Linked DNA regions of Sediminicoccus rosea. The protein of the gene in region 2 interacts with the protein of the main gene of each other region in a pairwise test. Links are inferred from orthologs where the notes say so. Each region holds a gene or a part of one and is shown on either strand. Other genes may lie near its edges.

The links. The genes of interacting proteins can lie anywhere in the genome.
Region 1: the proteins of R9Z33_RS00360 (region 2) and mrdA interact in binary tests that used the Escherichia coli proteins (3 or more experiments, as listed by UniProt). The link is inferred for Sediminicoccus rosea from one-to-one orthologs.

What each region holds. Positions count from the first base shown.
Region 1 is NZ_CP137852.1:1,363,144-1,367,334, reverse strand. What follows is about bases 794-3,787. They hold mrdA (penicillin-binding protein 2), read right to left. Parts: upstream 3,228-3,787; coding sequence 1,359-3,227; downstream 794-1,358. Other genes in these bases: R9Z33_RS06530 (rod shape-determining protein MreD), read right to left, coding at 3,278-3,787; rodA (rod shape-determining protein RodA), read right to left, coding at 794-1,192. Outside these bases: R9Z33_RS06545 (c-type cytochrome), read left to right, coding at 1-14; more of rodA, read right to left, coding at 41-793; rod shape-determining protein MreC, read right to left, coding at 3,822-4,191. UniProt on the Escherichia coli protein: Catalyzes cross-linking of the peptidoglycan cell wall. Responsible for the determination of the rod shape of the cell. Is probably required for lateral peptidoglycan synthesis and maintenance of the correct diameter during lateral and centripetal growth.
Region 2 is NZ_CP137852.1:77,361-81,735, forward strand. The notes cover bases 466-3,643. They hold R9Z33_RS00360 (penicillin-binding protein 1A), read right to left. Parts: upstream 3,247-3,643; coding sequence 685-3,246; downstream 466-684. Other genes in these bases: R9Z33_RS00365 (ABC transporter substrate-binding protein), read left to right, coding at 3,411-3,643. Also shown: more of R9Z33_RS00365, read left to right, coding at 3,644-4,375. UniProt on the Escherichia coli protein: Cell wall formation. Synthesis of cross-linked peptidoglycan from the lipid intermediates.

The DNA.
Region 1 (4,191 bases), 1.3 Mb from region 2 along the record:
GCACGGCGCAGTAAGGCTCGGCGCCGGCGCGGACTGAAGCTCAGTCCTGCGCCGGCCCGAATTCGGCGTCGCGGTGCACCCAGGCGCTGATCAGCAGGCCGAAGCCGATCATGGTGGTGAGCATCGCGCTGCCGCCATGGCTGATGAGCGGCAGGGGCACGCCGCCCACGGGAATGCTGCCCGTGACCATGGCAACATTCACGAAGATATAGAGGAAGTAGTTCGTCCCCAGGCCGATGGCGAGCAGCCGGCCGAACTGGTGGCGGCAGCGCAGTGCCACCAGGAAGCAGAAGGCGACGATGCCCATGAGCAGCGCGAGCGTGCCCATGGCGCCCACCAGGCCGAATTCCTCGGCGATCATGGTGAAGATGAAGTCCGTCTGCTTCTCGGGCAGGAAGTTCAGGTGGCCCTGCGTGCCCTGCAGGAAGCCCTTGCCCCAGAGCCCGCCCGAGCCAAGCGCGATCTTCGACTGGATGATGTTGTAGCCGGCACCCAGAGGGTCGCTCTCGGGGTCGAGGAAGGTCGTGATGCGCGCGCGCTGATAATCGCGCAGATTCTCATAGACGATGGGGGCTGCCGCCACCACCGCGCCGATGATGGCGGCGAATTTCCACCAGCGCACACCCGCCGCCCAGAACATGGCGCCGCCCAGCGCCGCGGTGATCAGCGAGGTGCCGAGATTGGGCTGCTTGAAGATCAGCGCCACCGGGACGAGCACGAGGATGGCGGGGATGACCAGGAAGAAGGGATTGCCCACCCGGTCCCAGCTCGCCCGGTGAAACCAGGCGGCGAGGGCCAGCACGAGCATGATCTTCATCAGTTCCGAGGGCTGCAATTGGAGCGGCCCCAGATCCACCCAGCGCTGCGCGCCCTTCCCCACCTCGCCATGCAGCGCGACGAGCACGAGCAGGCCGACGCCGACGATGTAGCCAAGCGGCGCCAGCTTCGCGACCAGCCGGATGTCCACGAAGCCGATGCAGAGCATGAGCACAAGGCAGAAGCCGAAGCGCAGCGCATGCTTGGTGGCGTAGAGGTCCGGATTGCCACTGCCCGCCGAATAGAGCGCGACATAACCGATGCTGCCCACCGCGCAGAGCAGCAGGACGAAGAGCCAGGGGATCTGCCAGAGCTTCTGCAGGATGCCGGCGCCACGATCGCCCGTCAGCAGCCGCTTCTCAAAGACGGTGGACATTATCTGGCCCTCAGGCGCCGGGCGCCACCTCCGGCGGCTTGGCTGGCGCGCCGGGGACTGATGGAGCTGATGGGAAGGGCGGGCTGGGCCCGCCGGCCGCTTTGCGGCCGGCTTCTCCGGGCACGGCGCTGGACCTGTTCGGATGCGCTCGGCATGAGTTGCCGCATCACGTCCGCCGTCCGCTCTCCGCCACGCGCGGCCCGGGCGGGGTCTGGCGGAAGCGGTTGAAGGTCTCGACCAGCGCATCGCGCGCGAGCGGTGCCGCCGTGCCGGAGCCTGACGTCCCGTGCTCGACGATCACGCTCACCGCATAGAGCGGATTGTCATGCGGGGCATAGCCGACGAACAGCGCGTGCGGCCGCCATTCGCGCGGCACCTGGCTGACATTGAAGCCGCGCTCACGCTGCTCGCGCGTCACGCGGCGCACCTGCGTGGTGCCCGTCTTGCCCGACATCATGCCGTAGCCGCCTGGCAGGCGTGATGTCAGCGCCGTGCCACCCTGCTCGTTCACCACGGCCCACATGGCATCGCGCACCAGCCGCATGTCGCGGTCGGGGATGCCCATGGTCGGCCAGTCCTCCGGCCGGCTGCCGCGCACCGGGCGCCCGCCGATGCTGCGCGTCAGATGCGGCTGCACCGCCCGCCCGGTCGCGAGCCGCGCCGTCATCGTGCAGAGGCTGAGCGGCGTGAGCTGGTAGAAGCCCTGGCCGATGCCATGCACCACCGTGTCGCCCAGCGCCCAGGACCGGCCCTGCGCCTCGCGCCACTCGCGTGTCGGCACGAGGCCGCGCCGGGTGCCCGGCAACTCGATCTCCAGGTCCACACCCAGGCCGAAGCGGCGGGACATGGCGGCGATCCGGTTGATGCCGAGGCGCTTTGCCAATTCATAGAAATAGACGTCACAGCTCACCTTGAGGGCGGCGCGCATGTCCACCGCGCCATGGCCGTTGCGGTTCCAGCAATGGAAACGGCTGTCGCCCAGGTCGAAATGGCCGGGGCAGCTGATGCGCTCGCCCGTCGTGATCACGCGCGCCTCGAGCCCGGCGAGCGCCACCACCATCTTGAAGGTGGAGCCCGGCGCATAGAGCCCGTTCGTCGCCTTGTTGATGAGCGGCGTCGCGCGGTTCGCCGTCCATTGCCGCCACTGCGCGCTGCTGACGCCCGAGTTGAAGACGTTGGGGTCGAAGCTCGGCTGGCTCGCCATGGCCAGCACCTCGCCGTTGCGGGCGTTCATCACGACGACCGAGGTGCCTTCCTCGATCTTGCCGCGGAGCGCCTTCTGCAGCTCGGTATCCACGCTGATCTCGATGTCCTGGCCGGGCATGCCCTCGCGCCGGTCCAGCTCGCGGATCACGCGGCCCACCGCGTTCACCTCCAGCTGCACCGCGCCGGCGCGACCGCGCAGCACCTGATCATGGTGCCGCTCGATCCCCGCCCGGCCCACGCGGATGCCGGGCAATTGCAGCAGCGGGTCGCCATCCATGTCGCGCTCGGCGGGCGGCGCCACATAGCCGACGATATGGGCGAGGTGCTCGGCCTCCGGGTAGATGCGCGTGGTGCCGACATCGATCAGGATGCCAGGCAGGTCGGGCGCGTTCACCTCGATGCGCGCCATCTCCTCCCAGGTCAGGAATTCGCGGACGATGACGGGCACGAAGCGGCGGCGGCGGCGCACATCGCGCTCGACACGGGCACGCTCATGCTCGGCCAGCGGCACGATGCGGCTGAAGGTCTCGAGCGTGGCGCCGACATCGGCCGTGTGCTCGGCCACCAGCAGGGCGCGCCAGTTCAGGCGATTGCCGGCCACGACGCGCTCATTGCGATCGAGCACGCGCCCGCGCGGCGGCGAGATGAGGCGCGCGGAGAGGCGGTTCTCCTCCGCCAGCGTGGCATAGCGCTCGCCCTGCTCGACCTGGAGCTTGTGGAGCCGGTAGCCCAGGAAGCCGAAGGCCCCAAGCTGGACGCTGCCCAGCAGCAGCGCGCGGCGGGTGAAGACGCCGCGGCGCTCCTCCTCCTCGCGCTTCACCCCGCGCATGCTGAAATTCTCGATGCCGCCCTTGGTGCGGCGGAAGATGCGCGGGAACCTCACAGCGCCGTCTCCGCGCGCCGCATCGCCGTGTGCACGCGGGACAGCACCCAGGCCAGCGCCGGATAGAGGCCCGCAGCGATGCCGAGCTGATGCAGCCCCGGCGCAACCGGCGGCAGCATCCAGCCGAGGATGGCCTGCAGCACCCAGCCGAGCGTTACGGCGCACAGCGCGAAGCCGCAGAACACCAGCCAATTGGCCAGGAAGGATTGCCGCGCCAGGATGTCGCGCAGCCGCAGCGTCACGCCGTGCAGGATGAGCAGCGTGAGCACCCCCGTGCCCAGCGCGGCGAAGGAGAGCAGATCCTGCAAGAGTCCCAGGGAGAACACCACGGGCGCGGGCATGGCAGCCGGGCGGAAGATCGTCCAGAAGAAAATGCAGGGCAGTGACACCGCGCCCACGATTCCGGGAATGCCGACCGGCACCGCCGCCAGGATGATCAGGAAGGCGGTGAACATCCCCGGAAATCCCGCCCGCGCCGCAGCGTCGAGGCGGCGGAGCAGGCCCATGGGCGGCTCTGGCCGGCCCTTGGAGACCATGAGCTCAGCGCCGTCCGCGCGGCTCGGGCCGGGCGACCGCTTCCGGCGGCAGGATTCCCGAGAGCCCGAAGTCAAAAAGGCGCAGCACGTCCAGCCGTTCCAGATGCGCGAAGAGCTCGACCTCCACGGCGCCGCTCTCGGTCCAGCGCACCACGCCGACCGGTAGGCCCGCGGGGAAGGCGCCGGCCTGGGCGCTGGTCACCACCCGATCTCCCTCGCGCGGCAGCGTGCCCTCGGGCCAATGCTGCAGGCGGGGGCGTGCCGTGTTGTTGCCCACCATGATGGCACGCGCGCGACTGCCTTCCAGCGTCACGGGCACGCGGCTGTTGATGTCGGTCGCCAGCAGGACCCGGGCCGAGCGGCTGCCCACTTCG
Region 2 (4,375 bases):
TCGTCGATCACCGGATAGACATAGACGCTGGCGAAGCTGGTCTGGCGCTTGTCATTGCCGCCGAAGGGGCTGATGCGGACCAGGCGATGCACGCCGGTCTCGGTCTTCAGCCAGCCGAAGGCGTTGTCGCCGGTGACCTGGAGGGTGGCGGATTTGATGCCCGCCTCCTCGCCCTCGGACTGCTCGGTCAGCGTGACCTTGTAGCCGCGGCGCTCGGCCCAGCGCATGTACATGCGCATGAGCATTTCGGCCCAGTCCTGCGCTTCGGTGCCGCCGGCGCCGGCATTCACTTCGAGGTAGGCGTCGTTGCCATCGGCCTCGCCCGAGAGAAGGCTCTCGATCTCACGGCGCTTGGCCTCGGCGGCGAAGCCGTGCAGGTCGGCGACGGCCGCATCGGCCGTCGCGCCGTCATCCTCGGCCTCGGCCAGTTCGATGAGTTCGAGCGCATCCGCCACGCCCTGCTCGAGGCGCTGCACGCCCTCGATCTGGTCCGCCAGGCGCGTGCGCTCGCGCATCAGCTTGGTGGCTTCGGCGGCGTCATTCCACAGGGAGGGGTCTTCGGCCTTCGCGTTCAGTTCGGCGAGGCGAATGAGGGAGGCATCCCAGTCAAAGATGCCTCCTCAGCAGGGACACCGAAGCGGTGATCTGCTCTTGGAGCTGGAGGGCGTCTGCGCGCATGGGGGCTCAGTAGAGCCCGCCCAGCCCGCTGTCCACCCGGGCGGCGGCGCCAGAGCCCATTTCGGTGGGCATGGTGGCGGAATTCTCCGTCCCCGGCCGGAAGGCCTCCAGGATGGTCTCGCCCCGGTCGGTCTGGATGCGGACCAGCGCCACGCCCGGCGGCGCGCGGAAGGGCACGGCCGGGCTGCCCTGCAGGGCGGCGGCCAGCACCTCGCGGAAGATCGGCGCGGCATTGGTGCCGCCCGTCTCGCCCTGGCCCAGGCTGCGCGGATCGTCATAGCCGACCCAGACGGCGATCACGATGTCCGGCGTGAAGCCGACGAACCAGTTGTCCTTGTAGTCATCCGTCGTGCCGGTCTTGCCGGCGACGGGGCGGTTCAGCCCGGCGCCCGCGCGCGCACCCGTGCCGCGCTGCACGGCGCCCTGGAGAATGCTGGTGATCTGGAAGGCGGCGATGGGGTCCGCGATCTGCCGGCGGTTGTCGGTGAAGCGCGGCGGCCCGCCCTCGGGGCCCGAGGCGCAGCCCGCGCATTCGCGGTTGCTGCTGCGCCAGATCACGCGGCCGCGCTGGTCCTGCACGCTGTCGATCAGCGTCGGCTCCACGCGCTTGCCGCCATTGACGAAGCTGGCATAGGCGGCGGCCTGGCGCAGCACCGTCGTCTCGCCGGCACCGAGGCTCATGGAGAGGAAGCGCGGCATGTTCTCGATCACGCCGAAGCGGGCCGCCGTCTCGCTCACGCGGTCCATGCCGACATCCTGCGCGATGCGGACGGTGACGAGGTTGAGGCTGCGCTCCAGCGCGTTCCGCATCGTGACGTAGCCGCCCGAGGAACCGCCGCCGTAATTGCCCGGCCGCCAGACGCCCTGCGGCGTCGCGACCTCCACGCCGCCATCCAGGAAGCGCTGGTTGGGCGGGATCCCCTGCTCCAGCGCCGCGATATAGACGTAGGGCTTGAAGGAGGAGCCGGGCTGCCGCAGCGCCTGGCTCGCGCGGTTGAACTGGCTGCGCTCGAAGCTCCAGCCGCCGGCCATGGCCAGCACGCGGCCGGTGTTGGGATCGAGCGCGACCACCGCGCCCTCCACATCCGGGATCTGGCGCAGCAGCACGCGGTCGGCCCGCGCGGCGGGGGCATTGCGGGCGGGCGCGGTCCCGGCGGCCGGGGCCGCGCTGGGCGCCGGCTCGATCATGATCACATCGCCCAGCGCCAGCACATCGGACATGCGGCGGGGCGCATTGCCCAGGCGCACCGGCTGGACGCCCTGGCTCGGCAGCACGGGGCGCGCCCAGGCGAGGTCCTCCAGCAGGATGGTGCCGGTGCGCGGCTCGGCCGGCGCGCGGGAATGGGCGCGCTCGAACCAGCCGACGCGCGCCTCGCGCTCGCGCAGCTCGATCACCACGGCCTGGCGCCATTCGGGCAGCATGCCGGGCGGGCGGCCGAAGGCCTCCAGCGCGGGAAGCCATTCCGTCGCGCCATGCGCGCTCTTGGCGAGCGGGCCGCGCCAGCCGCCGCGGCGGCGGTCGAAGGCGAGAAGGCCGTTGCGCAGCGCCACCTCCGTCGCCGCCTGCAAGGCCGGGTCGAGGCTGGTGCGGACGACGAGGCCGCCACCCTGCGTCTGCTCCTGCCCAAAGCGGGAGATCAGCTCGCGCCGCACATCCTCGGTGAAATGGCCGCCCACGGGCACCACTTCGGGCCGGCGGAAGGGGCGGGCCAGGATGGTCTCGGCGCGGGCGGCACTGGCCTCGGCGGCGGTGATCACGCCGTCATCCAGCATGCGGTCCAGCACCCAGTTGCGGCGGATTCGCGCCTGCTCGGGGAAGCGCAGCGGGTTGTAGTTGTTGGGCGCCTTCGGAAGTGCCGCCAGGAAGGCCATCTCGGAGGTGGTGAGTTCCTCCAGCGATTTGTTGAAGTAAGCCTGGGCGGCGGCGGCCACGCCATAGGCCTGGGCGCCCAGGAAGATCTCGTTCAGGTAGATTTCCAGGATGCGCGACTTGGGCAGGGCGTTCTCCAGCCGCATTGCCAGCAGCGCCTCGCGCGCCTTGCGGAGCACGGTACGGTCGCTGCCGACCAGCATGTTCTTCGCCACCTGCTGGGTGATGGTGGAGGCGCCGACCATGCGGCGGCCGGTGCCGTATTGCTCGATGTTGGTGATGATGGCGCGCATCACCGCCACCGGGTCCACGCCGCGGTGGCTCTCGAAATTCTGGTCCTCGGCGGAGATGAAGGCCTGTTGCAGGCGGCGCGGGATCGCCTCGATCGGCACGAACACCCGGCGCTCGGCCGCGAGCTCGGCCATCAGGCGGCTGTCGCCGGCGTAGATGCGGCTCATCTGCGGCGGCGAGTAGTCGGCGAGCCAGCGATAGTCGGGCAGCCCCGCCTCCAGGCTGCGATAGAGCCCATAGGCCGCGACGGAGCCGCCCAGCGCCACCACGGCGGCCAGGATGAAGAGGCTGCGCAGGAAGCCGCCGAACAGCCGGAAGGGCGGCCGCTTGGGCGGGGTCGGGGGCGCGATCTTGTCCGGCCGCGGCGGGACGACCGGGGCCTCGATGGCGGGCGGAGGCGTATTCATGTCGGCCCTCTAGCACAAAATCCGAACGAATCGCGCGCCTTCTGCGCGGGTCGGGGATGCGGCGGCCTCGGTGAAGCGCAAGAAAGGTGAAGCCCACCTAGCTTGCGGCGTAATCTTGCTGCTACACAGCCCGCTTCATCTGATGGCCCCGCGGGAGAACAAACATGGCCTGGACCCGGAGCATTTTCGCCCTGCTGGGGGCGCTTTCCGTCGCGGCGACGGCCCCGGGGCCGGCCGCAGCCCAGACGGCGGCGCCGACCCTGAACATGGCCGTCGGCGCGCCCGTCACCTCGCTCGACCCGCATTTCCACCAGCTTTCGCCCAACAATGCCGTGGCCGCGATGATCTTCGACCGGCTGATCAACACGGACGGCCAGGCCCGCATGCAGCCCGGCCTCGCCGAAAGCTGGACGGCCATCGCCCCGGATGTCTGGGAGTTCAAGCTGCGGCGCGGCGTGCGCTTCCACAACGGCAATGAGTTCACCGCCGAGGACGTGGTCTTCACCTTCCAGCGCGTGCCGAACGTGCCCAACAGCCCGTCCAGCTTCGCCGCCTTCGTCCGCCCGATCCGCAATGTGGAGGTGGTGGACAGCCACACGCTGCGCATCACCACCAACGGTCCCTACCCGCTGCTGCCGCAGGACATGACGAACCTCTACATCCTGGACCGCGAAACGCATCAGGGTGTCACAACCGAGGATTTCAATGCCGGCCGCGCCGCCATCGGCACCGGCCCCTACCGCATGGTCAGCCACCGCATGGGCGACCGCATCGAGTTCGAGCGCAACGAGCAGTATTTCGGCGAGCGCCCGGCCTTCGCCCGCGTCAACTACCGCATGATCACCAATGACAGCGCCCGCACCGCGGCCCTGCTGGCCGGCGATGTGGAATTCATCGACCAGGTGCCGACGGCCGACCTCGCGCGCCTGCGCCAGGACCAGCGGCTGGCCATGAGCGAGGTGACGGGCCTGCGCCTGATCTACCTCGCCTTCGACCACCACCGCGATGACGCCTCGCCCTTCGTGACCGATGCGGAAGGCCGCCCCATCCCGCGGAACCCGCTGCGCGACCTCCGTGTGCGCCGCGCGCTCTCCATGGCGATCGACCGCCAGGCCATCGTGGACCGCGT